3 regions of the Bacillus sp. ABA4_010 genome follow, and region 1 is predicted to be linked to each of the others. Evidence: predicted binding sites of a transcription regulator. Region 1 holds the regulator's gene; each other region holds the start of a gene.
The links. Region 1 encodes LexA, which represses DNA repair genes until DNA is damaged. Its sites were predicted from a motif close to CGAACATATGTTCG; they were not measured.

Region 2: the regulator LexA is predicted to act here: its motif matches at 916-929, upstream of uvrB (excinuclease ABC subunit UvrB).
Region 3: the regulator LexA is predicted to act here: its motif matches at 644-657, upstream of ruvA (Holliday junction branch migration protein RuvA).

Annotation. Positions count from the first base shown of each region.
Region 1 is NZ_JBSWUN010000003.1:937,968-940,242, reverse strand. Features, by position in the region: gene ACXAEO_RS05840 (YneB family resolvase-like protein) at 1-495, opposite strand, end outside; gene yneA (cell division suppressor protein YneA) at 513-830, opposite strand; gene lexA (transcriptional repressor LexA) at 976-1,599, shown strand; gene ACXAEO_RS05825 (YitT family protein) at 1,825-2,275, opposite strand, start outside.
Region 2 is NZ_JBSWUN010000004.1:338,443-340,717, reverse strand. Features, by position in the region: gene uvrB (excinuclease ABC subunit UvrB) at 1-843, opposite strand, end outside; gene ACXAEO_RS21190 (DUF2198 family protein) at 1,022-1,255, opposite strand; gene ACXAEO_RS21185 (quinone oxidoreductase family protein) at 1,272-2,237, opposite strand.
Region 3 is NZ_JBSWUN010000003.1:298,103-300,377, forward strand. Features, by position in the region: gene ACXAEO_RS02640 (BofC C-terminal domain-containing protein) at 1-487, shown strand, start outside; gene ruvA (Holliday junction branch migration protein RuvA) at 817-1,428, shown strand; gene ruvB (Holliday junction branch migration DNA helicase RuvB) at 1,504-2,275, shown strand, end outside.

The DNA of each region.
Region 1 (2,275 bases):
GCGGTCTCTCCCTGCATTTTCTCCTGCATTTCTTAAATTCTTCTCAGGACGATACCCCCTTGCAACCGCCCGTTTCATTCCCCTTCTAATTTTAGCGTTATGCAATTTCCTTTGATATTCTTCCACAATACTAATAATTTCAAGCATCATCGAATCAGATTCAGATAAATGCAATTTCCCGTTGTGGCTGATCGTGTATACTTGAATATTCTCTTTCATAAAAAAATGCAATAGGGCAATCTTAGCATGACCGCGTCCAAGTCTTGTTTCATCTTGAATAAGCAGTACGTCGATGTTTTCCTGCTGGATGAATTCAATTACTTCCATGATCCCATCTCGGTCAATGTCAAACCCGCTCGCTTTTTCTTCCACAACATGAACAAGGTCAAAGCCATTTCGTTCGGCAAGCTCTGTCAGTTCCTCTCTTTGTCTAGAGAGCGAAGTCTCTTGTGTGTCTTTTTCCGTACTTACCCGGCAATAAATAATAGCCTTCAATCTAGATCACTGCTTTCCTAATTACTGGCGAACATTTGTCCCTCATGAAAATTTTCCTTTAGAATGGGAACGTAAATTACTTCCCCTGGTATAATCGGCTTATATTGAATGTTATTCTTTGTTTCTACCCACTCGACAAACTCCACTGCCGATAATTTGTGGTGTTCTTTATATTCTTGTGCCAACTCCCAAAGCGTATCACCGGCACTAATTGTAATTGTTGCATAATTTTCGAGGTCAGGACCTTTTGCAAAAGATGTTACAGCGTATGTAAATACTGCTAAAATCATAAAAAACGTTACGTAATATGTAAAGGACTTTACTGCTTTTTTCATCTTTATCACCTCATCATCAGAATGTCTGTTCTTATTTTAGTACGAACATTTGTTTTTAGTCAACACCTTTTCGAACTTATGTTTGTATCTATTCTCTATCCATGCTATAATGAACGTAACAAAGTCGTTGATTTGAGGTGAGAGAATGACAAAATTATCAAAACGACAACAAGAGATTTTGGATTTCATCAAAGAAGAAGTAAAATCAAAAGGCTATCCGCCTTCTGTACGCGAAATTGGAGAAGCCGTCGGGTTGGCATCAAGTTCTACTGTACATGGTCATCTCGCTCGTTTGGAAAGCAAAGGATTAATTCGCCGAGATCCAACCAAACCGCGTGCTATCGAAATTTTAGACAACGATGAAACAAGCCATATTGCTAAAGCCAATGTGATTAACGTGCCAATTATCGGCAAAGTCACCGCAGGCCAACCTATCACTGCTATTGAGAATGTGGAGGAATATTTCCCGCTCCCTGATAAATATGCAGCGCCTGAAGATCATATTTTCATGCTTGAAATTATGGGTGATAGCATGATAGAAGCAGGAATTTTAGATGGGGACTATGTCATTGTCCGTCAGCAGCAGACTGCTAATAACGGTGACATCGTTGTCGCTATGACAGAAGAAGACGAAGCGACTGTGAAACGCTTCTTTAAAGAGCAAAATTATATCCGCCTTCAGCCTGAGAATTCAACGCTGGAACCGATTATTTTACAAAATGTTTCGATTTTAGGAAAAGTAATCGGTGTTTATCGCTCTATCCACTAATAGAGACGTTATAATTTTACTCATCAAAAAGAGGAACAGGGAAATTTGAATCTTTCCCCGTTCCTCTTTTTACTGTTAGTTTTCTATATTGATAGAATGAGTGATAATAGCCATAGCTATATACATTTCACTTAATAATTGGACATCGCTTTATTAAATGGAAGGGTGTTCACAAGAGTTTTTTAGACTTTCCTCAATAATCATTTACTCGATTGATTTATATATTTAGGCTTTTGAAATGTCTAAAAAGCCCTCTCCAAATACGTCACGTACGTCATGAATAGCAATGAAGGCATTTTTATCCGTCGCCTTTACGATTTTCTTTAATTTAACGACCTCTTGCTTGCTAATTACAATGTACAAGATGTCTTTTGACGCTTTTGTATAGTACCCGTGTCCTGCGAAAACCGTCACACCTCTATCCATTAACACGTTAACTTGCATCGCAATTTCGTCTGGTTTTTGCGAGATGATGGTCACTGCTTTTTTTGGATTGAGCCCCTCAATGATAAATTCCATCACCTTCGTTCCAATATAGAGCATAATAACCGTAAGCATTAACCCTTCTGCCCCGATAATAAAATACGATGAAAAAGCAACAATTAAGTCAAAAAAGAGTAGACCGTAACTAATGCTCCAGCCGAGGTATTTATTCGTAATTCTCGCAAGAATAGTC
Region 2 (2,275 bases), on a different contig from region 1:
CAACAGTTTTCCGTTTTCACGCATTACATGGAGACGTTCTTCCAGCTCTTTTTCAATATTTTGAATGGCTACACGCATCTTTTCTTCTCGTGTCACGAAGTGGGATGCTGGGAAGATGGCGACATGCTCACGCTCTGCTAAAATTTCACCGGTAAGGGCATCGACTTCACGGATGCGATCAATTTCATCTCCGAAAAACTCGATTCGAATGCAGTGCTCATCACGCGATGCTGGAAAAATCTCAACGACATCACCCCGCACACGGAAAGTCCCGCGTTTAAAATCAATATCATTTCGTTCATATTGTACGTCGACAAACTCTCGTAATAGCTCGTTTCGCTCTTTCTCCATCCCAACGCGTAAAGAGACGACCATCTCTTTGTATTCTTCTGGCGAACCTAAGCCATAAATACAGGACACACTGGCAATGATAATGACATCTTTACGCTCAAACAACGCTGACGTAGCCGAGTGGCGCAACTTGTCAATTTCGTCATTAATACTAGCGTCCTTTTCAATGAAAGTATCCGTTTGAGGCACGTAGGCTTCAGGCTGGTAATAGTCGTAATAACTCACGAAATATTCGACGGCATTATTCGGAAAAAACTCCTTAAACTCGCTGTACAGTTGGCCAGCGAGCGTTTTATTATGGGCAATCACAAGGGTTGGCTTGTTCACTTCTTTAATTAAATTGGAAACCGTAAACGTTTTTCCCGTTCCAGTTGCCCCAAGCAGTACTTGATGCTTTTTCCCTTGCCGAATTCCTTCCACAAGCGCCGCAATCGCTTTCGGCTGATCACCTTGCGGGGAATAGGCAGACACTAAATCGAATTGGTCTTTCACACAATTGCCTCCAATCGTACAGAAAAATGTATTTTCATTGTAGCACAAATGAGCTGTAAAACTCCAAAAATACGAACTAATATTCCCCTAAAAAGAGAATTGCACAAAATCCACAAAAGTAGAAAAAAACACTCATCTCAGTTTGTTTTGTACCCTTGATGAGTGTTTTTTATCCGTATTATGTTTTTACACGCAGACCACTCAGCATTTTCCTCGCGTAAATGACCCCAATGATGACAGAAGCAACATCTACTGCGATGATGACGGGATAATCGGCATATCCTTTATAAATAGACAACGCAAGCAGCACGGCAGTCAGCGCTGTTCCCACTGTGACACTGTACGTAACTCTCGTAAAGAAAAGAACGAGTAAAAACGGAATGACCATTCCACATATGATTTTGACCACCATCTGTCTCTCACCTCTTTTACGGAATTAATAAAATTTTCCCCATGCTTTTTCGGCTTTCTAAATAGCGATGCGCTTCCGCTCCCTCACTAAGTGGAAAGGTTGTGGCTGCTGATATGTTCAATTTTCCTTCCTGTATCCATTGAAATAGCTCGTTTGAACGCTCAACCCGTTCTTCATAGGAAGTAAGCACATTCCAAAGGTCCCCACCCGTTAAGGTTTTGGATGTATCCATTAACATTCTTGGATCAACGTGTGCAGGATCTCCTCCGGCCATTCCGTAAAATACGACCGTGCCTCCGATACGCGTCACCTCAAAGCTGTCCATAAGTGTAGACCCCACGGATTCATAGGTAACATCCACCCCATTTTTCTCCGTTACTTGAAGCACGTGTTCTTTCCAATTCTCTTCATATAAAAATACTTCATCTGCTCCGGCATTCTTCGCCGCTTTTCTTTTCTCCTCTGAAGACGTCAATCCGATGACTTTTCCGCCAAGCAATTTCACCATTTGAACGAGAAGCTGCCCGACGCCGCCAGCTGCAGCGTGAACAAGAGCAATATCACCTGCTTGAATGCGATAGCTGTCTTTCGTTAAATAATGAGCGGTCAGCCCTTGAAGCAAAACAGACGCCGCCGTTTCAAACGAAACCCCTTCTGGAAGTGGAATCGCTTTGTCTTTCGGAACCGCTACAAGCTCGGCATTCGCGTGTGGTACATCCGCAAAGGCAATGCGATCGCCTGGCTTAAGACCTGTAACCTCGCTTCCTATTTTTTGAACAACTCCAGCCCCTTCGTAGCCTAAAATATAAGGCGGTTCTCCTGCTAGATGATAATTTCCTTTTCTTCTATATACATCGGCAAAATTCAAACCGATTGCTTTCATATTTAATAAAATGTCATGGGGGCCGATGATAGGTTCTGCTAGTTCTTGATCATGCAGCACCTCCGGACCTCCAAATGTTTCAAACACAAGCGCTCTCATATATGTACCTCCTATTTCGTTCCTTTTCACACTTTTCA
Region 3 (2,275 bases), 640 kb from region 1:
CGGCATTTTTTATTTGATGATCGGCGTATTCATATATACAAATCTATTTGGTGAAAGCGTTCAAGCCCAACAAGTTGAAGAAGGCATCACCGTTTTTTTAGAAAGGGTATATGTGGACGGAGTGGTCAGTCAAGAAGTCATCCGTCATGCAAGCAATTCGAAACAAGAGATTTTAGAGGTTTATGAGCCTTGGAGGGTGATTAAAGAGGGAGAACGTGAGCTGATTTTGCGTACGTATGTCGATGATATTTCTCCGTTATTAAAGGCTAACGGCTATTTAGGCATTTCCGTTGACAATATCTTGTCCATTTACGAAGGAGACCCTGCTGAATCTACAAAAGTTATTCAATCGTTTTTTCAAATTGATGTAGAGAAGCTCGAAAGTCATCATCGACAAAAATTAAAAAAAGGTATACGGGTTCATTCAAAGGATGAGTATGTAGCGCTTATGGAATTTTTTCAATTGTACTCGCTTCGTTCCCCGTAAACGACTAAGTTTTTCACCGCTTTTGCAGGCTACTTAAGAACGTTTAGCATGCAGAAGCGGTGAATTTTTGTCTCGTATTAATGGGCAGTAGAATCTAGACCTCAAAACTTGGGTAATCGGAGAAGATGAAGTTGGAACTAACTGCCCTAAAATGAAGGAACGTACGTTTGTTGAACATGGTATAATGGAAGTAGTCAAATTCATTTTAAATGTGGTAGCATAAAGAAAATGTCTGTTTATAGGCAGTAGTCTGCTGTTTATACACTGGGATATGAAAATGAGTACCAGTTTAAGAATGACGAAGTGAAATCATTGAGGGAGAGAATAGATTGTTTGATTATATAAAAGGAGTTATTACGTACTTAAATCCTGAATATGTTGTCATCGAAAACAATGGAATTGGCTATCAATTGTTCACGCCGAATCCGTATGTATTTACGATTAATTTAGAAGAGGAAGCGACCATTTACACGTATCATTATGTGCGTGAAGATATCATTGCATTATACGGATTTTCGTCCCGTCAAGAAAAAGGATTATTTATGAAGTTATTGAGTGTGTCAGGAATTGGTCCAAAGGGAGCGTTGGCGATTTTGGCATCAGGAAATCCAACACAGCTTGTTCAGGCCATCGAAGAGGAAGATGAGAAGTTTCTCGTGAAGTTCCCGGGGGTCGGAAAGAAAACGGCGAGGCAGATGATCTTAGATTTGAAAGGAAAGCTTCAAGATTTACTGCCTGGTGTTATGCCAGACTTGTTTACAGATGCTGAGGAGCTCGACACAATGACAAGCGGGTCAGAAGCGTTGGATGAAGCGGTTGAAGCGTTAAAAGTACTCGGCTATGCGGAACGTGAAATTAACAAAGTCATTCCGGAGCTAATGAAAGAAAAGTTGACAACGGATCAATATATTAAAAAAGCTTTGCAAAAGCTGTTAAAATAGAGACCGGTTTGACATGGACAGATGAACATAGACAGTGAAGAAAGAATGATGGCGGGAAAAGGAGAGGGGGATTGTATGGATGAACGAATTATAACGGGGGATGCGATGCAAGAAGAAGAACTTTTGGAACAAAGCTTGCGTCCCCAAACGCTGCAGCAATATATTGGTCAGCAAAAAGTGAAATCTCATTTGGAGATTTTTATTGAAGCAGCCAAAATGCGCCATGAGACGTTGGATCATGTACTCTTATATGGTCCGCCAGGATTGGGGAAAACAACGCTTGCGGCGATTATTGCCAACGAGATGGGCGTACAGCTTCGGACGACATCAGGACCGGCAATTGAGCGTCCGGGGGATCTTGCAGCCATTTTAACTAGTTTAGAGCCAGGTGACGTATTATTTATTGATGAGATTCATCGTCTTCATCGTTCGGTAGAAGAAGTTCTCTACCCAGCCATGGAGGATTTTTGTCTGGATATTGTCATTGGGAAAGGACCGAGCGCCCGGTCTGTGCGTCTTGACTTACCGCCTTTTACATTGGTTGGGGCGACGACGAGAGCCGGGTTGCTTTCATCACCTCTTCGAGACCGCTTTGGGGTGTTAAGTCGTTTGGAGTATTATCAAACAGAGGACTTGGCTAATATTGTAGAAAGGACCGCTGCTATTCTTGACGTCGGGATTGAAGCGAAAGCCGCCGTTGAAATTGCGAGAAGGTCTCGTGGCACGCCGCGTATTGCCAATCGCTTATTGCGCCGTGTTCGTGATTTTGCCCAAGTGCGAGGCGATGGAGACATTACGACGAAACTGGCGGGAGAAGCGTTAGAACTCCTTCAAGTAGACCGATTAG